2 regions of the Virgibacillus salexigens genome follow, and region 1 is predicted to be linked to the other one. Evidence: riboswitches for the same ligand, from Rfam matches in the RefSeq annotation. Region 1 holds a riboswitch; the other holds the start of a gene.
What was found. A riboswitch is a leader RNA that binds a small molecule or an ion and turns the genes downstream of it on or off. The one in region 1 is predicted to bind thiamine pyrophosphate.
Positions count from the first base shown of each region.

Region 2: another riboswitch for thiamine pyrophosphate. It lies ahead of thiT (energy-coupled thiamine transporter ThiT); the one in region 1 lies ahead of thiW (energy coupling factor transporter S component ThiW).

Region 1 covers NZ_CCDP010000002.1:712,547-727,572, forward strand. Annotated here, with positions in the region: gene BN990_RS16420 (glycosyltransferase) at 1-627, opposite strand, end outside; gene wecB (non-hydrolyzing UDP-N-acetylglucosamine 2-epimerase) at 784-1,869, shown strand; gene BN990_RS16430 (D-glucuronyl C5-epimerase family protein) at 1,901-2,923, opposite strand; gene BN990_RS16435 (acyltransferase) at 2,947-3,624, opposite strand; gene BN990_RS16440 (glycosyltransferase) at 3,650-4,570, opposite strand; gene BN990_RS16445 (Gfo/Idh/MocA family protein) at 4,687-5,610, shown strand; gene BN990_RS16450 (hypothetical protein) at 5,735-5,947, opposite strand; gene BN990_RS16455 (DUF2642 domain-containing protein) at 5,961-6,335, opposite strand; gene BN990_RS16460 (hypothetical protein) at 6,534-6,740, shown strand; gene BN990_RS23530 (spore coat protein) at 7,183-7,575, shown strand; TPP riboswitch at 7,844-7,954, shown strand; gene thiW (energy coupling factor transporter S component ThiW) at 8,077-8,574, shown strand; TPP riboswitch at 8,563-8,666, shown strand; gene tenA (thiaminase II) at 8,734-9,423, shown strand; gene thiD (bifunctional hydroxymethylpyrimidine kinase/phosphomethylpyrimidine kinase) at 9,390-10,223, shown strand; gene thiM (hydroxyethylthiazole kinase) at 10,223-10,993, shown strand; gene thiE (thiamine phosphate synthase) at 11,037-11,618, shown strand; gene BN990_RS16495 (MerR family transcriptional regulator) at 11,921-12,658, opposite strand; gene BN990_RS16500 (hypothetical protein) at 12,842-13,429, opposite strand; gene BN990_RS16505 (hypothetical protein) at 13,426-14,064, opposite strand; gene BN990_RS16510 (permease prefix domain 1-containing protein) at 14,076-14,474, opposite strand; gene BN990_RS16515 (PadR family transcriptional regulator) at 14,471-14,800, opposite strand.
Region 2 covers NZ_CCDP010000001.1:2,587,852-2,602,877, forward strand. Annotated here, with positions in the region: gene nfsA (oxygen-insensitive NADPH nitroreductase) at 1-697, shown strand, start outside; gene BN990_RS12475 (hypothetical protein) at 735-1,181, opposite strand; gene BN990_RS12480 (DUF1657 domain-containing protein) at 1,354-1,560, shown strand; gene BN990_RS12485 (hypothetical protein) at 1,635-2,102, shown strand; gene spoVAC (stage V sporulation protein AC) at 2,122-2,601, shown strand; gene spoVAD (stage V sporulation protein AD) at 2,601-3,614, shown strand; gene spoVAE (stage V sporulation protein AE) at 3,614-3,964, shown strand; gene BN990_RS12505 (DUF1657 domain-containing protein) at 3,976-4,176, shown strand; gene BN990_RS12510 (DUF421 domain-containing protein) at 4,204-5,061, shown strand; gene BN990_RS12515 (dicarboxylate/amino acid:cation symporter) at 5,181-6,425, shown strand; gene BN990_RS12520 (zinc-binding dehydrogenase) at 6,461-7,441, opposite strand; gene BN990_RS12525 (ArsA family ATPase) at 7,468-8,397, opposite strand; gene BN990_RS12530 (cory-CC-star protein) at 8,420-8,677, opposite strand; gene BN990_RS12535 (carbon starvation CstA family protein) at 8,725-10,455, opposite strand; gene BN990_RS12540 (membrane protein) at 10,692-12,107, opposite strand; gene BN990_RS12545 (general stress protein) at 12,220-12,573, shown strand; gene thiT (energy-coupled thiamine transporter ThiT) at 12,633-13,202, opposite strand; TPP riboswitch at 13,332-13,436, opposite strand; gene BN990_RS12555 (M3 family oligoendopeptidase) at 13,507-15,026, opposite strand, start outside.

The sequences.
Region 1 (15,026 bases):
ATACTTCGTCGCTAATGGGGGGGAATTATAAATTACTTCTACAGCAAAAGTAGGATCCTGTGAAAGAAACCATGATTTTATTGCATGGGAAATAGTAATAATGTAGTCTACTTCTTTCAACATTACGAGCAACTTCTCTTTTAAATTCTCTCTGTGCTGTTTGGAATTTCTAGAATCAAATGGATCTGGGGTTAGTTCATGACTATCATATATTAATTTCACATGTTTTTGCTGCTGGTTCATTCTTCTTTTGACGCCTATTCCTGCAAATAAAGATAAGTACTCATGAACATGATAAACATCCGCATTTTCCTGTACGCCAAGTTCAGTTAACGGATTGTTAAATCCTTGTTCCCATTGTGCTAATGGGGAGACTACTTTACTTAATGAATTCCTACTCTCTCTAAAGTCATAGGTTATTATCGTAATCCCTTCATGGGTGAATCTCTGTGATAAATAGGTATCTTTAAACGGCGTTCCATCAATATCAAAAAGATACCCATCTTTTCTTGGAACAATCATCGTGACATCATAGCCTAATTTCTTAAGGCTTTTCGCTTCTCTCTTGAATATCCTTGAATCTAAAAAAGGGTGCTCAGCAACTAGCATACATACCTTTTTAGACATTTTAGCACTCCTTTCTTATTTCTGAATACATTCATTATATTTAGCTTGGTAAGCATTCATGCTAACACCTTCCTTAATCCAACATATTGACGTTAAATACCTAACAAGAAATGATTGGTTGATAAATCATACATATTTATAAGAGAGGGGATTTGTATGAAAATTTTAACTGTAGTTGGTGCAAGGCCACAATTTATTAAAGCATCCATGTTATCCAAAGCAATTCAATCTGAAGGGAAAATGGAAGAAATTTTAGTACACACAGGACAGCACTATGATGCAAATATGTCCACCATATTCTTTAACCAACTAAAGCTCCCTAAACCGGATTATTATTTAGGTATTGGATCTGGTTCCCACGGTGAACAAACAGCAAATATGCTTGCAAAATTGGAAAGTATTATGATCTCGATGGAACCAGACATCGTATTGGTATATGGAGATACGAATTCCACCTTAGCTGGAAGCCTAGCAGCAGCAAAGCTCCATATTCCTATTGCACATGTAGAATCTGGATTACGTAGCTATAATAAAGAAATGCCTGAAGAGATCAACCGAATCGTTACAGATCATTTGTCTAGTTGGTTATTTTGTCCATCACAAACTGCTATGACGAATTTAAAAAAAGAAGGTATTACTTCAGGTGTGTACCAGACTGGTGACATTATGTTTGATGCAGTGCTTTTCTTTAAAAATCAAGCATTAAAACAATCCACGCTAAGAAATGATTTAACGCTTAAAAAAAATAATTATTACCTAGCAACCATTCATCGCGCAGAGAATACCGATCAAGTTGAACGATTAACAGCCATACTAACAGGGCTCCAACAATTGGATAAGACAGTTGTCCTTCCTTTACACCCTAGGACGAAGCAGAAAATAGAGCAGTATAAATTAACCGACTTAATTACTCATACTCAGATAAAGACGATTGAACCTGTAAATTACTTTGACATGCTAGCGGTTGCCTCTGATGCAAAAGCGATTTTAACCGACTCTGGAGGATTGCAAAAAGAAGCATACATGCTGCAAGTCCCTTGTGTTACGCTCAGAGAGGAAACCGAGTGGATTGAAACGTTAGAAACTGGTTGGAATCAACTAGTTGGCGCAGATACGCAGCAAATCGTCAAGAGCATGAAAGATCTGTCCATACCAACAAATTCGCCACTCTTATATGGAGATGGAAAAACTTCTTCTCTCATTCACAATCTATTATTGCAAACGTATAACAAGAATCATTAGTGGGAGAGGCATTCATTACCTCTTCCTTTGGTTATCTAGCCATCTTTCCATCGATATAACCCTTCCACCTTTGTAGTGTTTCACTCATCTTGGGATCTTTCTCAACCGAATTCAAAGCAGCTAATAAATGAATATGTGTTACATGATATCCCCACGATGCGATATTCGGATACCCACCATCTGTCGTATAATGGGTTAAATCATATGCAGTTCGATTTCCTAAGTCATATAAAGGTAACATTCTTTTTAGAGTTCTCACACCATCTTCATATAACATTCCTGCTTGCCTATTTCCTGTTTGTTTGTGGAGATCATATAATCCAATTAAAGCGAACATGAAGCCATTTAAAATGTAGCTAGGCGGATTTGTAGGACACTCTTCATAAAATGAATACTTGCCTTCAAACTTGGCTAAGATTCCATGATCATTAGAAGATGTTTGAAAAATAGAGGTAGCTTGTAATGCTTTGTTTTGATAGGTAGTATTTTTTGTTAAATAAGATGCCCTTGCCAAAACAGACATTGCCATTCCTAAACCAATAGACGAATACCATGGAGCCTTTAACTTTTCTAGCCTGCTAGGATAATAAGCATGATCAAATTGATAAGCCCAGCCTCCTTGAGAATTTTGGTTTTGTAAAAACCATGCTGCAACAGATAAAAATTTCTGTTTACTTTGTTCATCCTTATTTTTCAGGTATAAACTATAATGTTGTAAACCATATTGGGCAATAGTAGAAGGATTAAAATAAGTTCCAAATGGATAGACAGTTTTTGGAATACCATCATGAAATTCTACACTCCAGTTCTCCACCCCGTTTTTATCATAATGTAAATAATTCCCTCGAAAATCGTACTGATTAATCTCGGAATAACGGGCTTTGGAAACATGGATCTTTAATAATTTCTGACCCTCGATCCATTCCTTTTCAGCGAAATATCCCTTCTCTAATAACGTGATTGGAACAAATAGCTCATTCCCAATCTTCTTTCCTTTACATTCTAAATGTTGATGCATCACTACACGAATATCCTCAGGCCGTCCTGATTCCATTTTTATATCACCCTCAACTTCTGTTAAGATTGTAATTTTTTAGCAGGGATACCTACAGCAACTATCCCATTTTCAAGATGTTTAGTGACAACAGAACCTGCACCAACAATCGTATTTTCACCAATGTTTACTCCAGGCAGCAGTGAAGCGTTATTCCCAATTTTAGCTCCTTTTTTTATGTACGGTCCCTTTAGGGAGTAGCTTTGTGCTCCCATATATTTGTCATTCGACATCGATACACATGGACCTAGAAATACATTATCTTCAATTGTTGTATCCCCTGTCACATATGCCAGCGTTTGAATGGTACAAGATTTTCCAATTATTGTATTTAACTCTACAATGGCCGCCCTACCAACAATCGATTCATCTCCGATCGTAACATTTTCTCTAATACTTGCATGGTCGCCAATAAACACATCTTTTCCCACTCGTGTACCAGAATAAATAGAGACGAGCTGCCCAATTCGCGTACCAGGTTCAATCACGAGCTGAGTCGCCTTAGATGTTTTTCGCATTCTCTGATTTATGCTAGGCTTGACACCAATAACGCAATTACAACCAATATGGACATGATCACCGATGGTTGTACCTTCTAAAATAATCGAATTATGGCCGATAACAACGTGCTCACCAATGCTAACGTTATTTTCTATAACAACATTATTTCCAAACTGCGAGCTCTCTGGAATAGAAGCCAAACAAAAACCTCCTCAAGTTATACTATTATTGTAGTATACATTTAATTTTTTCAATTAATTGGTTTGTTCTTTGTTGAACGCTATGATGCTTACGTACAAATCGGTACCCCTGTTCGGCAATTTGTTCACGTTCCGTTTGATGACTTAAGAAATATGCCGCTTTTTGCTCAAAATCATGCTCATCTATTGGTACAAAATGAATCCCTGGTATAAATCCAATATCCTCTAGCTCATTAAACGTAGGAGCCAGTAGCAATGTTTTACAAGCAAGAGCCTCAAAATATTTGATTACAGGATAATGAAGTTTTGATGGACAAGTAAAAAGTATCTTTGATCTGTTTATTTCCTTGGCATAATTCTTACCAATCATCTTCTCTTGTTGTTCTTCCTCATTAAAATGATGGTACCCTGGATGTGGATGATACACGAAATCTGCCCTTCCTTGATAGGTATTGATAATACGTTGTCTTAATGGATAAAGCTCATTTACCGCCCCAATCATTAATAAATTGATATCTTTTTTTAATCTGTAGTCCTTACATAATTCTATATTAACGAAATGTGGAAACCATTCCATTTTATTTTGAAATTCCGGATATACCTCCAAACATTTATCACGAACGACTGGAAACAAATAATCAATGTTGTTTTTCTGTATATAATTCCTTCGAAGACTTACAAAACGATGAACATCATTTATAAATAGTCCAGTAGGGATATCCACATGTGCAAGCCCCTTTATTATTGGCTTCATTTGCCGATCGATATCATTGAGAATCAATATAAAATCCGGACGCACATCAAGTTGTTTCAGGATATAATCAATATGTCCTGATTTTCTCCACAGCATGACGTGAACAAGACGAGATAGTTCCTGCTCTAAGTAGAAGTAATTTCTATTAATCATCTGTGAAGTGTCTTCAGCGATTAATAATAGACGAATCATATTGCCACCTCCCTTCTTAATTGAACAGGTCAAAGGCCAATTTTATTTATTTGTGTTATGTCAGTCTATCTCGCTTACAAGCTCATGCATACGATATAGAACAAGGAGTCATCAGAGTGAGGAGATTTATTATGAGAGTTGGTGTAATTGGCACAGGAAAGATGGGAGAAAATCATATTCGAACATATTTATCCATGCATGAACACTGCCAACTAGTTGGTATTTTTGATAAAGATGAACAAAGGGCAAATGATATGGCGAACAAATATAATGTGAGACAATTTCAATCGATGGATAACCTTCTCCAACAAGTTGATGCAATAAGTATAGCTGTACCAACTGAATACCATTACCCAATTGGCTTAACCTGTATTAAGCACAACGTGCACATCCTAATGGAAAAACCAATAACTAGTACGGTTGTTCAGGCAAACGATTTGGTCAAAAAAGCGAAAAAGGCGGGAATAAAGCTTCAAGTCGGTCATATTGAACTATTTAATCCAATAATTCAATTACTGATAAAGGAATTAACAGATGAAAAGATCATTGGAATGGAATTTCATCGAATGAATCCATATCATCACCGTATTAAAAATGTAGATGTAGTAGCTGATTTAATGATCCATGACCTTTATATCCTACAAGCTATTCTTCAAGATACCATTGACGACTTTCATGCTTTTGGTAAAATCATTGAAAACACCCCAAAACACGCGGTTGTTATTGCTACATCTGTTAAAGACATTATTGTACAATTAACCGCCAGCTTTAAATCGAAAAGAAAAATAAGGTCTATCCAGATTTTAACCGAAGACGCTCTATTTGATGTCGACATCATTCAAAAGCAATTAAAAATCGTACGATCAGGCATAACAAGCATAACTGTGATTGATGATGAGATCGAACCGCTCCACTTACAGTTAATGGATTTTATACGTTGCATCCAAAACAACGATCAACCAAAAGTCTCGGGCGAAGATGGGATAAAAGCACTTCAGCTTACCAACCAAATCGGTAATGCAATAAGTAAGTTGAATTAAGTATTGTCAGCGTACACTTGGAAGTGTACGCTTATCATTTCATCGTATGACTTTTGGAATAAACTTATGAAAAAACAATATAAAAAATACCCTGAACTTTATATCAGGGTATTTTTTATTTTATTTAAGCTGCTACAGGGAAACGAACGAAGTTAATTGCGTCTAACGATATATAGATTTTCACATTATCACCGTATCCGCTGCTTACATCAATTACTAATACCAATTCCGCAGTCACTGTTGAAAGAATTCCTTCTATTAAGTTGTTATCTGTAGCTACCTCAACAGTAGAACCCAATTGCGTTGCAAGTTCAGCTGCAAATGCATCTTCAAACATTTATAATCCTCCTTTATAGTTCACTGACAAATTCAATCTTATCGATTCGGACAAGTGCTTGTGACCCGGTATTCTCAATTACAACAACATAATCATCTCTTACTGCTAGCAATGTCCCTGTTACCATTCCAAAAGGAGTGGTTAGTTCTACTTGTTCATTAACTAGACCTAAAAGTACATCTCGGATTGTAGTAGGCGTGTCAGGTGTACCCCCATTATCTCCTGTGTCTCCAGCACCGCCGTTACCACCTAGGTCAAGCCCAACATCCACACCAATTCCTGGTAAATTTACAGATACGTCTTTACTTATGCCACTGCTATTAGCTAGGTTCTGAGACAATTGATTTAGCAGCTCTAGTAGACTACGCTGTCCATTTGTTAGTGCCAATGATATTCATCCTTTCTATAATATATTTCTATTCAATATATGTGCCACAATAGCCATTAGTAAGGGCATTTATTTCATGGAGCGATAATTCCACCTTTATCCTATAGATTCATATAACCCATAAATAGACTAGTATCTTAGCACGATTACCTCTTGTGAGAATATACTATATAAAAAGCTTTGCTGGAGGTGGAAGAATTGAGTAAAAACAATCAAAATAATAATGCTTCAAGCCATATTGTCGATTTTCTTTTAGATGCAACATTAAAAAAGCACGGTGTTACGTTAGATAAAACGAAAGTAAGTGAAACAGATAAAGAAACACTTAAAGATATGGTTAGCAAGCTAAGGAAAGATGTGGATGGCGTAATGAAAAGTAATAATGAGGAAGATGAAACAAAATAAATAATAGACAAATAGATCAATTTTTAAAACCCCCTATATTCAAAGTTAAATCTAAATCCCGGTAAATCAACAAAAATTACCGGGATTTCCTCTTGTCTTTTAAAAAACAATTATTTCTCCAATAAATAGGTAGTTTATCTTGGTACAATCACCCTTCCTATTTCAATTTTGAGACATAAGATATTCTAAACGAGAAGAAGGAGGAAATAATACTATGTCAAGATCAAAAGCGTTTGAGAAGTCTTGCTGTGAAGATTGCGGCAGAACAATAGATAGGAGAAGACGTGGTCGTCATGAAAATGTTTGTGACAGCTGTAGTAATGTACGTCCAAGTTATGATTCTTGCAATGATTCTCGTCATGATTCATGTCATGATTCATGTCATAATTCTTGTAATGATTCCCGAGGAGAAGATAAAAAATGGAGAGCCTTAGACACATCGATGTGCCATCCATTTGATGATCCTACCGTAGATCAAGAAGCAAGCGGTGAATTGAAAAATGTTCAACAATCTATTGAATCCATTATTATCAAAGATTCTTGTGATGTAAATGTGACATCATCTGACATTCAAGCTGCACTTAATGTACAGGTAGCGCTACAGGTTGCCATTGCTATTGTAATTAGTATCTCTATTGCAGATGGGAACCAAGCAGACGAGGTAACACAAGACCTATTTGCTAAACTAAAATCCAGCCAAGTGAATAAACAGCAAGTATTTATTGAAAACTCTCGTGGCGTAGAAGTATCTACTTCCGATACAGATATCGCGATCAACGTTCAAGTGTTGCTTCAAATCTTGATTGCACTAGTTGTTAGATTAGATATTCTATAATTTTCAACCTACAAAATAACCTATTAAATAATCATAAACGAAAAGGCCATTTTCTTGTGCGAAATGGCCTTTTCATTTACTTAAAAACCTTTAGATATCCGTACGTATATGAGGGTTATAAAGTATAAGTTTAATCAATCGTTTGCTTAAACTAGCTTTTATGGTTCGTAGTTTTATTAATTGCTCATTCGGTTTATGAATGACAAACATGATTTGATTTGTTATGCTAATAATAAAGCTTAGTGAAGTGAAACATAACTAAATATTCATAGACTACTAGGGGTGCCCATGGCGTGGGCTGAGAGGAAGCAGTTGAGCTTCTGACTCTTACAGACCTGATCTGGTTAATACCAGCGGAGGGAAGTAGTAGGCATAGCGTCTTTCTATTTCATAACCGAAGCCAGGTCCCCAAAGGATCTGGCTTTTTCATAGTCGTAAAAACAAACAGAGAACATTTACTAAGCTTAAATCTATAACAAAAAGGAGCTCATTTATGAATCCATGAGAAAAACCTATTTACTAACATACATGGCTGTATTTATAGCGATTGGTACGTTAGGAGCCCAATTTCTTTGGTTTCCTGCTGGAATTGCTAAGGCTTACCCTGTGCAGCATGCTGTAAATGTCATAGCTGCCATTACATTAGGACCTGGCCCAGCTGTAGTGATTGCTTTCACAATCGGTTTATTACGAAACATGATTGGTCTAGGTACACTGTTAGCATTCCCTGGTGCGATGATTGGTGCTTTCCTAGCAGGAATGCTTTATCGTTGGGTAGGTAAAAAAATAGCTGCTGTCTTTGGAGAAATTATCGGCACAGGAATCATCGGTTCTCTCTTTGCTGTCCCTTTCGCCAAACTATTTATGAATAGTGGTACAGGTGCACTATTTTTTATGCCATCCTTCTTGGCAAGCAGTATATCTGGAGCATTTATTGGTTGGATCATCTTATTAAAAGTAAAACAAGAACATATTATTCGTTTACAAGGAAACTACTAGGGGCGCCATGTTGCTGAGATAAGGAACGCTTCCTTTGTCCCTTTGAACCTGATCTGGCTAATACCAGCGCAGGAAAGTAGTGAGGAAATTATCATAACACTCCTCTATTTATCTACTTTAATTCCTCTAGTAGCGTCCCATAATAAAGGAGGCTAAATGATGTGTTTCACAGATCATTTAAGACAAGAAAATAATGATATCTTTGCGCTCATTTTTGAACATCCATTTGTTCAAGGCGTCGGAAATGGAACGATCCCCGATAAAGCCCTTGCTCATTATATTAAAGCGGATTTCGAATATTTGAATGCATTTATGCAAATTTATGGGATAGCCTTAGCAAAGTCTAAAAAGCGAGAAGATATTGCCTATTTCTTTGACCAAATAAACTTTGTATTAAATGATGAAATCCACCCCCACCGAAATTTTTGTGATCATATTGGGGTTAAGTATGAAGATTTACAAGGACACCCTCTTCCACCAACAGCAGACCATTATATAAAACATATGATGTACCATGCCCAAATGGGGACATCCGGTGAAATACTCGGAGCACTACTTCCATGCCCATGGACGTATTTAGAAATAGGGAAAGAATTGATGAAGCAATTCCACCCAACAAGAGATCATCCATTTTATGACTGGATTAGCTTTTATGCAAGTGATGAGGTAGAGAAAACAACAACTGAAATGAGAAGCCGGCTCGATATATTAGCAGCCAATGCATCAAAATCAGAACAAGATCTAATTAGCGAAGCTTTTCGAAAAAGCTGCCAGTTGGAACTTAAATTCTGGGAGATGGCTTACACCTGTGAAGAATGGCCGGGAGAAAAGAAGGTGACCAATCAATGAGTATACCTCCAAGTGTACTAACTATCGCGGGAACGGATCCTAGTGGAGGTGCAGGAATACAGGCAGACCTTAAGACATTTCAAGAATTGAAGGTTTATGGGATGTCTGTCATTACTTCTGTGGTTGCTCAAAACACAACTGGAGTCCAAAACATCCATCACTTACCAACAGGGATGTTACATGATCAATTACAATCTGTATTAACCGATATGCCAGTTCATGCGATAAAAACAGGAATGATTGCTAACCGAGATATGATGGAAGTAATTGCTGATGCAATACCAAAAACAAATGCACCTTACGTAATTGATCCTGTTATGGTAGCAACAAGCGGTGATCCTCTGATTGATGAAGAGGCAAGGGGGGTTCTTAAAGAACAATTATTACCAATAGCAACGTTGGTTACCCCAAATATTCCCGAAGCGGAGTTTATTATAGGAAATTCCATCAATAGCCTAGCGGATATGAAAGAAGCAGCCATATCAATTGTCCATACGTATGGACCAAAAGCAGCTCTTATCAAAGGGGGCCATTTACAGGGGAAAGCAATTGACTTTTTGTATGATGGATCACAACTTCATACATTTGCTGCGGACCGATTTGATACGAAGAACACCCATGGAACTGGTTGTACTTATTCAGCAGCAATTACTGCAAACTTAAGCAATGGGCTTCATTTAATCGAAGCTGTTCAAATGGCAAAGCACTATGTGACCGAAGCAATAAAGCATTCCTTTCCATTAGGAACAGGTAACGGTCCTACCAATCACTGGGCTATAAGAGAAGAAAGGGTGAAATAATGAAGGATTCGATCATTCAAGAGGTTAAAGCAACTACTCCACTAATCCATAACCTCACAAATGAAGTTGTCATGAACTTTTCAGCTAACGGGTTGCTGGCTTTTGGGGGAGCCCCAGTTATGGCAAAAGCAAAGGAAGAAGTTGAAGAGATGGCAGCGGCGGCTGATGGAGTATTGATCAATATTGGAACAACGTCATTAACGGAGCTGGAAGCAATGAAGCTCGCTGGTAAAGCGGCCAATAAGAAAGGGATACCTGTTGTGCTAGACCCAGTCGGAGTTGGGGCTACTTCATTTAGGCAAGACGGAGTTCGTCAATTATTACAGGCTGTTTCATTTACAGCAATTAAGGGAAATGCTGGAGAAATGGCACAACTTGTTGATATCCCATGGGAAACAAAAGGTGTGGAATCTGTTGGTGATGGAAATGTTGAAGAAATTGCAGCTAAAGTAGCCAAATTGTACCAAACAACTGCTATTATTACAGGAAAAACAGACGTCATTTGTAGTAATGAAAAGATGATTCATAATACAACAGGTCATGCCTGGTTAGAAAAAATTACTGGTGCAGGCTGCTTATTAGGCTCCATTCTAACAGCTTGTTTAACAACAAATTACTCCATTGAAGAACAAGCACTTACTGCTGTACAATTCTATGGACTAGCAGCGGAACATGCTGCAGCACAATCATATGTCTACGGTCCAGGAAGCTTCCTGCCAGCATTTATTGATGCACTATCTTTGAAATCAGAGCAATTGGAAAGGAGCTAATCAGGAATTGGAAGTAAGACAAGCATTAAGAAAATATTTTATTATGGGAAGCCAAAACTGTAATGGCGACCCTAAGGAAATCCTTAAACAAGCAGCGAATGCTGGAATAACCGCATTTCAATATCGGGAAAAAGGAAACGGTGCATTACAGGGATTTCAAAGATATTTATTAGGCAAACAATTACGGGATATATGCAAACAATACCAAATTCCTTTCTTCGTTAATGATGATGAAGAATTAGCAGAAATATTAGATGCCGACGGTATACATGTAGGTCAAGATGATAAACCGGCAGCAGAGCTGCGACGCCGTTTTCCAAACAAGTGGATTGGGCTTTCGATATCTAATCAGGCAGAGCTTAACAATAGTCCAATCGATTCCATTGATTACTTGGGGGTTGGACCAATATTCTCTACAACTACAAAAGAGGATGCTAAAGTTGCTGTTGGTACCCAATGGGTAAAAGAAGTTAAACATGCCTATCCCCATATCCCCATCGTCGGAATCGGAGGAATCTCTGTTGATAATGCTGCATCTGTGATGGAGGCTGGAGCAGATGGGGTTTCAATCATCTCAGCTATTACAAATGCGAAATATATAGACCAAGCCGTATCGCAATTATAGAGCCCTCTATAGAAGAAAAGTAACAGCTTTTATGAACAATAAAGAAGCTAGAACATTATGAGAATAAGGACCTCTAAATTCGAATATTCGATAACCGCAATTCGAAATAGGGCATGCTTTCTACGGGGATGACCAGGTTAAATTGGAAAAGCAAAAACCGCTTATCCGAATTGAGCTGATGGATGGATCCCGTTCGAATCATGCCTATTTCTATTGCTATGTTGGATGAATAAAGTTACCCATTATCCAATGTTTTGGAACTGGTTACCCTGTAAAAACCATTCATTGCCTCGCTCTCAACTCTACTTTCGTTTATCTGCGTAAACAGCCATTGCATCACGCATAAATATAGCGAGTCCGTTACCAAATTGGTCAATATTTTTGGTGAATCGTTCATCGTCCACATACATTTGACCAAGCCCTTTAAAAGCATCAAGGGAATAGGTTCCCATCTGGTTCAAGAATTCAAACCATTCACCAATCCGTTTTTGGGCTATTTCAGAAGCAGGATCTTCATGACGAACCACTGCTAATTCACGATAAATAGCATGGAATGTTTCCTCGAATTCCTTTTTCTCCTCATTCGTCATTCGGTTCATTTTCGCATTGGACTCATCCACTGCCTTATCACCCCAACGCTCACGTGCTTCTTGTTCATAAGGATTATGACTGAAGTCAAATCCATCGAACTTTTCTTTATTACTCATAACGATCTCTCCTTGTTTATATTTTATCGTTTTATCAATTGTTCGAATCATTGTATCGACTCGATCCCGTTTATCAAGCAGCATATTTCGTTGCATTTCTAGTGCCTCCGCTTGATTGAAAGAAGGGCTGTCAATGATCTCTTTAATCTTCTTCAGCGGAAAATCAAGTTCTTTAAAAAATAGAATTTGTTGCAAGCGTTCTAGATCCATCTCAGAATAAATACGATACCCTGATTCGGTTGTCTGTTCAGGAGTCAAAAGCCCAATGTCATCATAATGATGAAGTGTGCGCACACTAATTCCAACCAAATCAGCTACTTCCTTAACTTTCATGGCTGTTAACCTCCCTACAATCTATACTATAGAGTATCACGTAGCGTGAGGGTCAATAGCAAGTTTCAAAATAATTTTCATCAGATTGAAACCATCATTGTAAATGATCCATTTCCTATACGTACAAACCTGCCGATGAGTATAAAAAAACACCATCCATCTAATGGACAGTGCCAACATTGATTAAATCGCCTTCCTTGACGGAAGTTCTATTTCATTTTCTTTCTCTTCAAAACGATATGGATAATTTTTAAGCTCTCCTTTAAAAATACAAGTAAGATTATTCATATCTCGAAGATCTTGAGGCGTACAAAGATTAGCCGATTTATTTAATTTATTATCTAATTCATTAAGAATCGTTGCCACAAACTGTGAACAGAAAAATGCATTTGATCGATGGATATTAAACTGAAATAAGAGGGCAACCATGCCAATCAAGTTATACCGATACCTATCTTTTTGCTGTTCCATTTGATTTACTTTATCAACCATTTTCTTATATTCAAACTCTGTTACATTGCAGCTATACACTTCACATACTGCGTTTCTAAACAACCCTTCTGAAATGTTTTCTTTAACAAAGCCACCAATAAAAGGATTTGCTGGATTTTTACGACCAAAACTATACATGTTCTCTAGTTCTAAGCTAAATGATAAGGAAGCATGGTTTAAAGGCTTCCTCGTATAAAACTTAATTAATTTTGTAAATAATGTTCCGGTGTCTGTAAAAATTAAATAAACTTGTCTTTTACTGTTACTATCTTGATTCATGATTTTATATTCCTTTTATATACAAAGTAATACATGCTTAAAGGCCACCAAAGTATCGTGAATATTGGGTAGATTGCCCAAATCGTGCTTGGAGAGTAAAAAACGTTCACCATAATAAAAAATGCGCAAAGAAGGGTAGCCCCCTGAAGGGAGAAAGAGAAATACGATTTTCTTCTTGCATGGTAGACAGAAAGCGGCCACCATAATATAGCAAAAACAGGGAATATAACCCAAGGCGTATATGGTGAAACAAGTAGGTTTAATAAACAATAATAAAGAATAAAGATTCCACTACCAATAATTGCAATTCGCAACGGTTTTACTTTCCTCCTCAGAATCATCAGCATCGGCCAATAAACGAGAGGGATGATCGTGTATAATGCCCATGGATGTTCAGGGGTACTTCTTATATTCTCAATCACAAGTAAAAAAAAGATAATAGCACTACTAATGACAGAGAAAAACGTCTGTTTCTTCATTTTGAAACAATATAATCCAAACGGAAAAATGAGCATGAATGCAGTTGGGTAAATAAACCATACATGTTCTTTACTTGTTAATAGATTGACAATGACTAGAAAAATAATCGTCATGATCGAACCTGTTAGTAAAAAAGCAACATCTATTTTTTTCATCTTGTTTCCCCCTACTTTGTTCGTTTCCATGAAAAATACATTGTAAGTGGCCACCAAAGTACCGCAAATGTTGGGTATACAAACCATATGATTTCTGGGGAGTAATAGAAATTAATAAATACAAATAAGGAAATAATGAGAAGACTTCCCCATATGGAATACCATAAATTCAGCTTAGACGTATTCCTCTTTTTAGGTTGGCTTACACCTAATTCTTGCTTTAAATCTTCAATATCTCCAAAATCAACGATGGCTTTATTAATTGCATCCTCCTCCGTTTTTCCTTCTCCCATTAAGTCCCAGACCTTTTCTTCAAGGTTTTGGGTCACCTCTTGCATAACTGCGTTTTTTTGCTCGCTCTCAGGTATATTTTTAAATAATTCCTCCACGTATCCATTAATCTTCTTCAATCTAATCCCTCCATGAATAAATCGATAATTGCCTTCGTTTCTTTCCACTCTTCAACCGTTTCTTTCAAATAAGCCTTTCCAAGGGTAGTTATACGATAATACTTTCGCTTTCCGCCTTGAGAAACATTTCCAAAATAGGAGTCAATTAAATCCTTCTTTTCCAGCCGTTGAAACACCGCATATAAAGTAGCTTCCTTTATTTGGAATCGGTTGTCTGTGCGTGCACTTATCTCTTTTGAAATTTCATAACCATATCGATCTTCTTCACATACTAAACGTAAAATGATCGATTCCAAATGACCACGGATGATATCACTTCTTATCATTATCACACTTCCTCATTTTGACTACTCTATCTCACAGAGTAATCATACGATAAATTACTCTGTCTGTCAAAGTAATTTTTAAAAAAGCTCGCTACATGAATCAGTCATTGATGATACATGTGAAAATACAGACGCATTATACTGCGTTTTGTTCACTAGAAGTACGGTGCGAACAACTCGCTTTCCGCGGATGAACTTCTAGTGACTTCGTTGTCTCACCCCGTTC
Region 2 (15,026 bases), on a different contig from region 1:
TAAAAATCAAAAATTAACGGTTGAACAAGTAGAGACAATTATAGAAGCAGCACAATACGCATCGACATCTAGTTATGTGATGGCCTATACAATTATTGGTATAACAGATGAGAAGTTGAAAGAAGAATTAGCTGCCGTATCTGGGCAGCCCTATGTTAAAGATAACGGTCATTTATTTGTTTTTTGTGGTGATCTACATCGATCAGAACAATTAGGTACTTCGGAGCAACAAAACGCCATGCAAGAAAGTCTAGAAACATCGGAACAATTTATCGTAGCGACCGTAGATGCAGCGTTAGCAGCACAAAATGCTGCTACTGCAGCTGAAGATCTCGGATTAGGTATTTGTTTTCTTGGTAGTTTGCGTAATGATATTAATCGAGTAAATGAGCTGCTTCAGCTTCCAGATAAAGTTATTCCGTTATTCGGCCTTGCCGTTGGGTACCCTGATCATCAGCCAGAACAAAAGCCACGCTTACCTCTTGAAGTTGTTTATCACCAGAATTTCTATCAGCCATTTGAAAAACAACTTCCACTTATTCAAGAATTTGATGAGAACCTAAAATCTTATTATGCGAAACGAACAAGCAATAAACGTGTAGATACGTGGACTGCACAAATCACTCGTAAGTTTTCCAATCCCATTCGTTTGGATGTAACACCTTTCCTAAAAATGAAAAACATGAATAAGAAGTAATATAAGCCAGCATTCTTCTAATGTAGAAGGTTGCTGGCTATTTAAATTCAAGCTCCTCAACATGCTGGATTCGTATTTCCTCATCATCTACTTTAAACCTTGCTTCTAAATACAAGGAAGCACACGGTCTATTTTGAATGTCAAATTCATTGCTATATGGTGGGTGGTATATATTTCCTTTGTTTAGTTCCTTCGATACAGGACTTCCTGTATATTTGTGCTGCTGCTGATCCAGGGATATAGATACCAAGGGTGCTCGATGCTCAATTATTACGGGATTATCTCCAACATATTGAATGGAACTATAAACCTTAACACCGGCATCTGCATTTTCAATGCTTATATGTAAAATGAAGTCTCCCTCCTGCTTTGTAACTGTTTTATTTTCCACCAACTTTGCATTTGCATTTCCAAAACCTCCGTAAATAAGAGCAATAAATACAGCACCGATAACGATTATTATTAAGATAAATTTCTTTTTCACTGCTATCCTCCTCATATGCTCTATATATGTAAGACGATAGATACGTTAGGAATGTTTCAACTTTTTTCAAAATTTTTCATTGCTGGTTATAAAAGGAAAAATAACCATCGTATAATTCATTTGGTTGTACCTCATTCTAATTAATGATGATATACCAAAAAGGAGGATCTGTATGACTGTATCTAGCCAAGTAAAACAAACCATTGCAGGTCTAAAAAGCGCTCAAGCTAGCTTTGAACAGTTTGCGCTCCAAACAGAAAACAAACAGGCAAAGCAGCTTTATGAGAATGCTGCACAACAAACAATGGCTGTCTTACAAAGTGTCGAGCCACGCGTTCAACAATTAGAACAAGAGGAACCTCAATATAAAGGATTTTAAAATTTTTTAGGTAGGCAAGTTGTTGAGGCTGGGGTACCAGCCTCTCTTTTTACTAAACAAAAGTAGGTGAAAAAATGCAATTAGGTAAATGGTTATTGATTAGTGCATTCCTTTTTACACTAATTGGCTGTGGAACTGATTCTGCATTAGATCCACCGAGCAAACAAAGAAATGAAGACATAGATTTATCAGAGATTTCTACTGACCAGTCCATAAGTCAAGAACCATCTAATCGAGCAAAGGATATATTAAGTCATTATGACCAAATCACTACAATAAAAGCAGTGAATTCAGATAAAGAAATACTTATTGCAATCGAGATTAAGCATATGGAGCGCTTTAAACTTGCAAAAATCAGAGAACAGTTAACGAAAGAGATGAAAGAGGAATTTGACAATCTCAAGGTTGAGCTATCGACAGATAAGAAAATTGTTATGGAGTTGGATAAGCTTGAAAAAAACTTAAAAAAGCAAGTCTATCCTAAAAAAGATTTGCAGAAAAAACTGAATAAACTCGTTGAATTTTCAAAAGAACAAACTTAAATGAAAAGAGGGAGCATTCATGGCAGATAAAAAGAAGAAAAATGCACCGCCTGATGCCCAAGAGTATCAAGCATTTCAACAACAACGAGAGGTACAACGTCCAATTGTAAAAAATTGTATAAAGGCATTTTTTGTAGGTGGTTTTATTTGTTTCATTGGACAAATCATTTCAACCTTTTACATCTATTTCTTTCATTTCACTGAGCAAACCGTAGGCAATCCAACAGTAGCAACGTTAATATTTATCACGATGTTATTCACTGGCTTTGGTTTTTATGATCGAATCGGACAGTTTGCAGGTGCAGGATCTGCGGTTCCAGTAACTGGCTTTGGAAACGCCGTTATTTCTGCTGCCATTGAACATCGAACAGAAGGATTTATTTTAGGTGTAGGTACGAATATGTTTAAATTAGCTGGTCCAGTTATCGTTTATGGTGTATTTTCGGCCTTCGTCGTTGCTCTAATTAAAACAATCCTCATCCAATGGGGTGGATTATAATGTTAACCGGACATCAAACTTGGGTTTTTAATAATAAGCCAGTTATTATCTCTACAGGTACGGTTGGGGGGCCATTTGAAGCGAACGGCAATATACCTAATGATTTTGATTTATTACACGATGACATGTGGCTAAAACAGGATTCCTTTGAAAAAGCACAACAAACATTAATGGAAGAGGCTTGTCAAACAGCTGTTAAAAAAAGCTCAATTGAGAAGGAACAAGTTCAATTTTTTATTAGTGGAGATTTAATTAATCAAATAACACCAACAAGTTTTGCAGCAAAAACAATTGGCATACCTTATTTTGGTTTATTTAATGCTTGTGCTACTTCAATGGAGAGCCTTGCCCTTTCAGCTATGATTATAAATGCTAAAGGTGCTAATTATATTTTAAGTGGTACTTCTAGTCATAATGCAGCAGCTGAAAAACAGTTCCGTTATCCTACTGAATATGGGGGACAGAAGCCTCCTACTGCACAATGGACCGTTACTGGAGCTGGATGTGCTTTAGTATCCCAAGACGGGCAAGGGCCTAAGATTACATCTGCTACCATTGGTAAAATCATTGACATGGGGATAACTGACCCTTTTAATATGGGTGGTGCGATGGCTCCTGCAGCTGTTCATACAATTGAAACACATTTCAAAGAACGTAATATTGATCCCTCCTATTATGACTTGATAATAACAGGAGACTTGGGCCACATCGGAAGAGAGATATCCTTGGATTTATTAAAGAAAAGAGGCTTGTCCATTCAGGAAAACCAATACGTTGACTGTGGACTTACTATCTATAGGGAAGGTCAACCAGTATTGGCCGGAGCAAGCGGTCCGGCATGTTCAGCAGTGGTAACCTATGGACATTTTCTTAATCGAATGAAGAAAGGTGACCTTCATCGCATATTAGTAGTAGCAACAGGTGCACTCCACTCTCCGTTAAGTATTCAACAGAATGATCCCATTCCGTGTATCGCACATGCAGTTTCAATAGAGTCAGGAAGTGATGTATGATGATATTTTTCTGGGCGTTTGTAGTTGGCGGAGCAATATGTGTTATTGGTCAACTATTACTTGATGTATTGAAATTAAATCCTGGACAAACACTAACCATATTAGTTGTTTCTGGAGCTATCTTGGATGGCTTTGGATTGTATGAACCATTAATTGATTTTGCTGGAGCTGGAGCAACTGTTCCCATAACAAGTTTCGGGAATTCATTGGTCCATGGTGCAATGGCTGAAGCAGAAACACATGGATTAGTAGGTGTTGTAACAGGGATGTTTGAAGTAACCAGTGCAGGTATATCTGCTGCGATTATCTTTGGTGTTATTGGTGCACTCATATTCAAACCAAAAGGTTAGGAGGATGAAATATGACCGTTGGATCGCAAGTTAAAGGATGTTTCTCATCGATAAAAAGCATCGAGGCAACCTTACAAACATTAGCTGCAAAAACTGCCGATCAAGAACAGCAAACTGCGTTTAAACAAGTCGAGCAAATCATATCTGAAGTAAAAAATGATCTACAGCATCAAGTAATACAATTAACAAAAGATGAACCCCAATATAAATAAACTTGAAGTCAGAAAGGAAAGATAACCATGCCGGAATGGATAGTAGTAGTCCTGCGCTCATTTTCCTTGTTAATTATCTTGTTCTTCATGACAAAATGGCTAGGAAAAAAGCAAATTTCTCAATTAAATGTATTTGAATATATATCCGGAATCGTTTTGGGTGGTATCGTCGCTATTCATACCATTGATCCTAATGCAAACATTGTTTACGCCTTTCTCTCTATGTTTATATGGTTTATTGTTCCATTATGTGTGGAGTATGTCTCTTTAAAAAGCAAGCGGTTTCGCGATTTTACAGAGGGGAAAAGTACTGTTTTGATTCAGGATGGCAAAATCATGGAAGACAATCTTAAGAAAGAGGGATACTCTACGGATGATCTATTAGAAAAATTAAGAGACAATAATGTTTTTTTAGCTTCCGATGTTGAATTTGCCGTTCTGGAGCCATCAGGTTCACTGAGTGTACTTCCGAAGAAAGAAAATCAACCATTAACGGCAAAAGATCTTGGTTTAAACGTAGCTCCAGAAAAAGAACCACAAACTGTCATCATGGACGGAGAAATGCTATTAGAGCCATTGGCTAACTTATCATTAAATGTCAATTGGTTGGAAACGGAACTTGATAAACAAAATGTTAGTATTGAAAATGTATTTCTTGCACAAGCAGATAATCAGGGTCAATTATATTTGGATCTTTATGATGATAAACTCGCAGTGCCGTCTCCTTCAGAAATACCTCTTTTACTAGCAACGATGAATAAATGTCAGGCTGACCTTGAATTATTTGCCTTAGCGACAGAAAATCAACATTCAAAACAACTTTATGAGAGAAACAGTAAAAAACTCCAGCAAGCAATTGACTTGATTCGTCCTTATCTCTCCTGATAAAACAACCCAAACCATAACTTGGATTGGGTTGTTTTAATTATTAGTCTTTTTTCGGTCTCTAGTTTCGTGTAGAATAAAATAGTTATTATTATTTTAAACAGAAAGGAAGGCATACAATGAAAAATAAAGTAAAAGCCTATCGGTTTCCAATTATTTTACTAATCTCCATTGTCATTGGATCGATAGTTGGTCTTCTGCTGGGTAAAGATGCAGCGGTAATAAAACCATTGGGTGACCTTTTTATTAATTTATTATTTATGATTGTCGTTCCACTTGTTTTCTTTACGATTTCATCTGCAATTGCAAGTATGGATAGTATGAAACGGTTAGGTAAAATTATGGGTTCCATGCTTACTGTTTTTATTGTCACAGGTATTATTGCATCCGTATTTATGTTAATTGCTACTGTCATCTTCCAGCCAGGTAGCGGAGTCGATATCCCTTTATCACAGCCAGAATCAACACAAGAAGAAGCAAGCTTTTCTGAACAGCTCGTTGAAACGTTTACCGTTCCTGATTTTGTTGATATATTCTCTCGCGAAAACATGTTAGCACTTATTATTTTCTCTGTCCTGATTGGTGTAGCGACTGGATTAACGGGTGAAAAGGGGCGCCCTTTTGCTACGTTCTTATCAAGTGGCGCTGAAGTGTTCATGAAAATAATCCAACTGGTAATGTATTATGCGCCAATAGGGTTAGGTGCCTACTTTGCAGCTTTAGTAGGAGAATTTGGAGCAGATTTTATCGGTGATTACGCTAAAGCAGTCCTTGTATACTACCCTGTTTCCATCTTGTATTTTGCTATTGGATTCACACTTTACGCATTTATCGCTGGTGGTAAAAAAGGAATTGTCCGATTCTGGAAAAACATTTTATCCCCTGCAGCAACATCACTAGGGACAGGAAGCAGCATCGCTTCCTTACCAGTTAATTTACAAGCAGCTAAACGTATCGGTGTTCCAAAAGACATTCGAGAAACAATTCTCCCACTCGGAGCAACAATACATATGGATGGATCATGTCTTTCTGCTATGTTAAAAATCGCGTTTGTATTTGGTGTGTTTAATAAAGATTTTACAGGAATAGATACGTTTCTTACTGCAATTGGAATTTGCTTACTATCCGGAATCGTCATGAGTGGTATTCCTGGTGGTGGATTTATGGGCGAAATGATGATAATTACCCTCTATGGCTTACCAATGGAAGCATTGCCGATTATTTCTGCAATCGGTGTCGTAGTTGACCCACCAGCTACCATGGTTAATGTAACTGGTGATACGGTTTCTAGTATGCTAGTCACAAGGCAAATGGAAGGAAAAGATTGGATGGAAAAGGCGGAAGAGCCTGAAGCGATGACGTAACTAAAACTGGTTGACGATTACCGTCAACCAGTTTCCTAGTTAAGTTTAATTGCAACTTTGCCAAATTGACGATTCACTTGCAAATAATCAAAGGCTTCTTGAATATGTTGCAATGTGAAAGTAGTATCTACTACTGGATGCACCTTAAATTGGCGAATATGATCAAGCATTGCTACAAATTCCTGTCTACTACCCATTGTAGAACCTAGTAACTGATACTGACCATAGAAAAATTCTCGTAAATTGATATCCACGATATCATCTGTAGTTGCCCCAAAAATAACCATTCTACCACCTTTTTTTAATAGTTTTAATGAACGGTTAAATGTTGCTTGTCCAACACTATCAATGACTAGATCCACCGTTTCATCCGCCAAGCTTTCGTTCCAATCTGCATCATTATGCAATCCGATATCTGCGCCTAGGGTTCTCGCCTGCTCCAATTTTTCGTGACTTCTTGACGATACAATAACTTTTGCACCAATATTTTTCGCAAACGCCACTAGGAAAGTAGATACACCACTCCCTGCTCCTGGAATAAATACCGTTTCTCCTGCTTTTATTTGTCCTTTCGTGAATAAGGCACGGAACGCTGTTAATCCTGATAGTGCAAGTACCCCAGCTTCATCCCAACTCAAATGTTCCGGCTTTTTCTCTACTTGCCGCTTATCAATGGAAATTTTTTCAGCAAATGTACCATGATCAGGCATTCCTAAAATGTCAAAACGCTCAGGTGGTGCATCACGATTATCTTCCCAACGCAAGGCTGGATTAATGATAACTTCCTCACCTACCTGAACATTGTCTACATTCTCCCCTACACTTTCAATTATCCCTGCACCATCTGACCCTAATATTAAATCCTCTGTCGCACCCTTACGACGTCCAGGAATTGCTAAATCACGACGATTTAACCCTGCCATTTTCAATGAAACGACAACTTCATTCTCGTTTGGAGTAGGCTCATTCATATCTTTAACTTCCAATATACCGTTCCCATGTACAAATGCTTTCATTTATTTCTCCCTTCCCTTCTATGCTATTACATACTTTGGAATGCACCAAATTTCTCTAATTGCTTCATATCTATAATATCATGCGGATATAATGGAATAAAAATTTTTTGTTGTTTTGAAAATGTATGATGAATTAAATCAACATACTTTTCCTCATAAATGCTTCGCTGTAATAGAAACTCTCCATCTATCTGTTCTGGTAACACTTTATTAATAATTAATGTTTGTACATATAAATGATACTTCTCAAGTAATTGGATTGCTTTTTCCGTTTCTGCGATGGATAATCGTTCAGGATTTAGGACAAAAATATATCCTGTGATGCTTTGATCTAATAACAATGCTCTTGCTTTTGCGAATCGATCTTGCCTTTCTTTTAACACATCAAAAATAGGATCCTCCACAGGATTTCCATCATTTAATAACTGACTATAGTCTTGGTTGGTCTTTTGGCGACGCTTTATTAACCCTTCCATCCATACTCCCATCAATTCTGGGAGCGTTAGAAGACGAACCGTATGTCCGGTTGGAGCAGTGTCAATAACTAATTGATCAAAATGTACATTTTCATGTATAATAATGGAAATTAGTTTATCAAATAATGCAGCTTCATCTGCTCCCGGAGATGCTTTGGCAGTATCTAGCTGCCGGTTCACCTCTTCAACCATTCCTGTATGAACAAAATTTTTTATGTTTTCCTTTACTCCGTCAATATATGTCGTTGTTTCCAGATCAGGATCAATCTCAATTGCATATAATTGTAGATTGACATGTTTAATATTGCCGCCTATCTTTTGATCGAATATATCTCCTATATTATGTGCGGGGTCAGTAGAAACAAGTAATGTTTTTCTACCAGCTTTTGCGGCATTCCATGCAATGGCCGCTGCGGTAGTAGATTTACCTACTCCCCCTTTCCCGCCAACAAATAGGATTTTCTTTGTTAGATCGTTCATACAAATCTCCTTTCATGTCATATTAACAGCATCGAATACCTGATAAGGGTGATTTTTCCATTCCCATACGTAAATGCCAATCGTGGAATTTCTCTAACATAAATGGATACAGTTCTAATGTATAATAAAAAACTGGGTTAGGAATACCGACCATTTCTGAGTATAATAATAATAAAAACACATCGTCCTCATTTCTTAATTCACGTGCAATTTCCTGACGATGCGGTATTTCCAACATCTCTTCATACAACTGAAGGATCTTCTTCATCTGATCAAGCATGTATATTCTCCTCCTTGAAAAAAGAAAAGGGATCGTAGTGATCCCTTTTAAATTTCGAGCGAATTCTCCTCCTTTTTAGTTAAAACAGAGAAAGCAGTAATAATAATCCATAAAGCGAAGATCAAAATAATTGCGCCAAAGATAAATAACAACGTATTTGGTGCACTTCCCATCCATGACCATTCAAATAAAACTTGTTGAATCATTGCGTACAGCGTCATGAACATAACAAATACCATTGGAATAATTACCACTGCATAATTCCTACCTAATCGTTTTAACCAAACCGCAATCAGCATTAAACTGATAACCGCTAGCAATTGATTGGCTGTTCCGAATAATGGCCATAACTGATATCCACCTGAGCCAAAGCCTTTTGGTCCTTCAGGGAGTAATACTAAAGCTGCACTCGATACGACGGCTATGGTTGTAGCGACATGTGTCTTCGTTAAGGCAGGAAGACGATATTCAATACCTAACTCCGCGATAATATAACGCATCAATCTAACAGACGTATCTAACGTGGTTGCTGCAAAACTAACTACAATAATAGATACGATCGTAACTGCTATATCTGGTGGGATGGCTAATCCGCCAGCTAGACCTGCAGCTCCTTCTACAAATGTTCCAAGGCCAACCGCATTCGCATCAGAAAAACTAGCATAAGTTGCCATAAACTCATCCGTACTAGTAAAGAACGTAGCAACCGCAATAATGGATACTAATGCAAGAACCCCTTCCCCAACCGCACCAGCATATCCTACAAACCTAGCATCCGTTTCTTTATTTAGTTGTTTAGATGACGTTCCTGAGGATACAAGGCCATGAAAACCGGAAATAGCTCCACAAGCAATAGTGATAAATAATAATGGTAACCAAGGAGTATCCGGATTTTCATTTGTTATCGGTGCTGTCATTTCAGGGTTAGTGAATAACAGGCCTAAATACAGGATTCCCAGACCAACTACAAGCTGATGCGAATTAATAAAATCCCTTGGCTGTAACAATTTCCAAACCGGCAATGTAGATGCAATATACACATAGACCATTAAAATGACGATCCAAATTAAAAATGCAGTCGATACTGCTCCTAGTCCAAATAATCCACTTCCACCTTCTCCACCCATATACTGCACAAGATCGATTTGTAAGAAATCGACTTTGCTAGCTACTACTGCAGTTAAGTACATGATAGCTAATGCTAATATAGAAGGTAGAAGCATTTTCTTATTTCGTTTGTAAACTGCATATCCTATCCAAATAGCAAGTGGTATTTGAATGAACACTGGTAACACACTGGCTGGATAAGAAATAAACAAATTGGAAATGACCCATGCAAATACTGCATTTACCATGAGCACAAGAATTAAAATAATAAATAAAAACAAAATCTTTGCTCGTTGACCGACTAATCGGTGCGCTAATGTACCAACTGACTGACCTTTGTTTCGAACAGATAAAACAAGCGTACCGAAATCATGAACTCCTGCAGCAAATACGGTTCCCAAAATCACCCATAAAAATGCTGGCAACCACCCCCAATAAACCGCAATAGCTGGTCCAAGAATCGGTGCAGCCCCTGCAACTGAAGTAAAATGATGCCCCCATAACACGAATTTATTTGTAGGAACAAAATCAATTCCATCCTTATAACGGTGCGCTGGTGTAACGTAATTAGGGTCTAATCGAAAAATTTTTTCTGCTACAAAACGAGAATAATAACGATAACCTAAAGCGAAAACCAACATCCCTATGAAGGCAACCAAAATTCCGGGCATAGTATCCCTCCCCCAAATAGAATTAAACCAGTCCAAAATATGGACGTCCTTGTTTAACGCTATGTGTAAACGCTTCATTTTAGTACTTTTTTAGTAATAAATCACAAATTCAGAACCATGAAAAAGGGATTATCTCTATGAAAAATGGAGGTAATTCCTTTTTCATACTTTATTCAGAAAGGAAACAGCGCTTTACACTCATTAAAAGGAACACTCAAAACGGATACGACTGAACTTTATAAAATAAATACCGCGACAATGGTAGCCACTATTAACCCAACCATCACTGGTATAAAATTCTTACGAACAAGTTCCATCACGGACACGCCACAAAAACCTGCAATTGCAATTAAAGAGGACCATGCCACCAATGTTCCCCCTCCAGTCCAGATAGAACCCATTTGGCCTATAGCAGCAAGCGTTGTAACATCAATGGAACTGTTTTGTAAGGAAGCAGCTAATGCCCCTGTTAAAGGCAACCCCGAAAAACCAGAACCATCTAATCCAGTAATAATACCTATAATTAAAATACTTAGTGCTGCTAATAAGGCACTTTGCGGTAATATCGATTGTGTTGATTGAACAAGGTCAAATAAAAATGCTGGCGGATTTTCCTTAACTCCTATAATGTCAGCAGAAAAATCGGAACTTCCTAAAAAGAAAAATCCTGCAATAGGAATTACTGGGCCCATTGCTTTAAAAGCAAATACAAAACCATCCGTAATGTGTGTAGTAATGTAATCTAGTGCATATTGTTTACGAAAAGCGATCGTTGATAACAAAAGAAGGATAACGGCTACCCCACCTACAAAAGCAGCACCATCTCCACCTTCCAAACCAGTCATTCTGCCAGATAGCAATTTTTCATATACCATGTAGATTACGACACTTGCTAACGCTAAAGGAACTAATATTGCAAAAAGTCTACTCCAAAACTGTAGCCTGTAATCTCGTTGGGAGGAATCCTGTGTTAATTGCATGTTTTCAAGTTCTTGTTGATTGCGAGGATCCCCTTTTTTTCGAATCATTTTACGATACATTACATAAGCAATGCCTAAAGCAATAAAACCCGTTATAAGGGAAAGGATTAAAGACTTATCTGCAACTTGTGCCGTATCCACACCGGCCGAAGTAGCAGAGAGATTAGGAGCTACCTGAACGATATAATCAGAGGATAGAGCCATGCCTTGGCCCGCAATAGCTATAGCGACTGCCGCAGTTATCGCAGGGAGACCGGATTGGATAGCCGCAGGAACAAGTAAAGCACAAATTAATGGAACCGCTGGTGTTGGCCAAAAAAACAAAGAAATTAAATAAGTAATCCCAACAAGGACAAAAAAAGATACATGCCCATTAATCATCATTTTTTGGATCGGTTGGATCATACGTTTATCTGCTCCTAAATCCCTTAACGAATGTAATAGTGCCAACATGAAAGTAATAATTAAAAAGATACTAAACAATTCTTGGGCCGCCACTAGATTCGCTTTGAAAATAGCTGTAAAACCATCTATAATACTTCCTTTATAAACCCAGGCGATAATGAACGTACCGAGTAACGTTGGTAATACAATACCTTTTCGCAGAATCATAGTGATAATAATAGCAAGCGTAAATAGACCATATAATATATGGGAAATCGAAAGCTCCACATCTATCGCTTCCTCTCTGTTGAATGTGCTATAGCCTATGCAAAGCGTACATGTTTAGTTCTTATCATAATGGGAATACATAATATTGAAGACAAAAAGGAGGTTTTTTAATATGAAACCATTTATTAAAGAATATACAAATGATGAAAAATTAAAGGCCGATATTCAAGTACTAAAAGACAAAGGAATTCATAAAGATGATGTATATGTTCTATCTCATGATGATGATCGTACCAATCGTTTAGCTGGGAGCGCAGATGCAAATACGATCGGCATCAAAGAAATGGATATTGGCCATGCTGTCGGTAATTTCTTTAGCAAAAAAGGGGACGAGCTTCGAACAAAATTAACTGAAATAGGTTTCTCACAGGCTGAAGCCGAAAATTATGAAGAGGATATGGATGAAGGTAAGGTTCTATTAATTGTTACAAATAATGAAAATGTAGATAGCTATCTACAAAAATAGACAACCCCATTGGTTGTCTATTTTTTCTTGCTCATTATTATGTGAGCAGGTCGTTTATACTAAGTTGTCAATCGAAGTAGCGTTCTAGGTTGCTTATGAAATAAAAAGAAAACAAGTATAGCACTTAAAACAAAACTAGGTAGAATATACGAACCATTATATAAGAAGGAGTATATCCATACATTCATCCCTTGGACAGCTGATTCAAAAAAGACAACACCTGCAATAAAATGAGCGATAAAGCGCAAAGCAGATCCTATAAACACACCTAGCGAGATATACAAAAGATACTGTTTGCTATTTCCTTCTTGTACAGTTTGTTTTATTTTTCCTGAAAATACACCTGCAAACCCTAATACTGTAAAGGCAATGGCATAATCAATAAATCCTTGTAACGGATGCAGTATATACCCTGTTCCTACAGCAACCTGAAGCACTCCCCATAAAAACCCTGCTAGCAAGCCGCCTTTTAATCCCCAGCGAAAAGCAACGATAAAAATAGGAATCATCGCAAATGAGATAGACCCACCCTGAGCCCAAATTTTAAATGATAAAAATGGTATTAGGTCTAACAACAATGCAAAAGCTGCAAAAATTGCTACCTCTACTAAAAATAATGTACGTTTCATTTCTTTTCTCCCCTTTTTAAAGCGGTTATTTTCTTGTTGGCCAATGTCAACAAGGTATATATAACAACAAAAAAGCAATGCCAAGGGGAAGACTTCCTGATGGGGATTCCGCTCACATTGCTTTTATTCCATCAAAAAAGCCACCATCCCTACGCTAGTACTAACTAACAGGTTCGAAGGGTAAGAACAATGTATATGTTCACTCTCAGCCGATCGGCTCCCCCTGCAGACTTTTACATTTTGCTTTTTCTGTTATTGTTTCTAGGAGTATTGTACCTGACTTATCCATCGATTACAACTAAAATTAAATCGAGAGATATTCGTATACATCATTAATACAAAGCTGAATCGCATCTTCCCAAAAAGCGGTAGCAGTTAGATCAACTTGTAAATGTTTATAAGCGAGATCTTCGACTTCCATCCTGCCTGTATCACGTAAAAGTTTGATATATTCATCCTCAAAATCATCACTTTTCTGTGCTATTGCATAAATTCCAAGGCTGAATAAATATCCAAATGTGTAAGGGAAATTATAAAACGGGACACCTGTCATATGGAAGTGCAGTTTAGAAGCCCAGAAGTTCTCATCATATTCTTCTAGTACATCACAGTAGGCTTCCTTTTGAGCGTCCACCATCAGTTTATTCAACCTGTTAACAGAAACCATACCTTGCTTTCTCTCTTCATAGAAACGCTTTTCGAACAAAAATCGCGCATGAATATTCATAAAAAACGCAATACTGCGCTGGATTTTATCTTCTAACAAGCCCTTTTTCTCATCCGTTGACTGCGCATACGTCACCGAAGCATCTGCAACAATCATTTCAGCAAATGTTGATGCTGTTTCGGCAACATTCATTGCGTAACGTTGGTTTAGTCCATTCACATCGTTCATCACATGTTGATGATACGCATGTCCAAGCTCATGGGCGAGTGTTGCAATATTCGAAGACGTACCAGAATAAGTCATGAATATTCTTGTCTGACCGCTCTCTGGAAAACTGGTGCAAAACCCACCTGGCCGCTTATCAGGCCGGTCTTCCGCTTCAATCCAACGGTTATCAAAAGCCATGCGGGCAAAGGCGGCCATCTTCGGGCTGAAACGATGGAAATGTTTAATAATAAAGTCTGCTCCTTCTTGATAACTAAATGTTTTTACTTCTCTATTAATTGGAGCATTAATATCATAGATGCTTAATTTTTTTAAATCTAAACGTTCTGCCTTTTTATTTAAATATGTAACAAAATGGTGCTTATTGTTATTAATAGCGGTCCACATCGCATCAAGTGTTTTTTTCTTCATACGATTTAGTTCAAGTGGTTCCCTAAGTACATCATCCCAGTTTCGATGTGTGTATTTCTGTAACCGGAAACCAGCTAAATGATTGAGCGTCTGACTAAATAAATGTTCATTAGTCTTCCACGCCCTATTCAATTGATTAAATACATGCTTTCGAAAGTCACGATTTGGATTAGCTAATTTATTGGAAGCCTGTCCAATAGAGTAAGATTTCGTAGTCTCCTCTTCCTTAAGCCGAACTTCCATCTTACCAACAATAGCTTGATACATTTGATCCCAAGCATGATAGCCATCAACTGCTAGATCATTTATTAATGCTTCCTGTTCTATCGGGAGTAATCCCTTTGCTTGTTCTCTAAATTCATTTAGTACAAATTCCAAGTCATTTAAATCATCCTGGTTGCGTGCGTTCTGCCATGTATCTTCAGGAATCTGAACTAACTTTTGATTAAAACTGGTTTGAATTGCTTCAAATTTAGCTTTTAATTCACTTCGTTTACTAACTAATAAACTTGCCTGCTCAT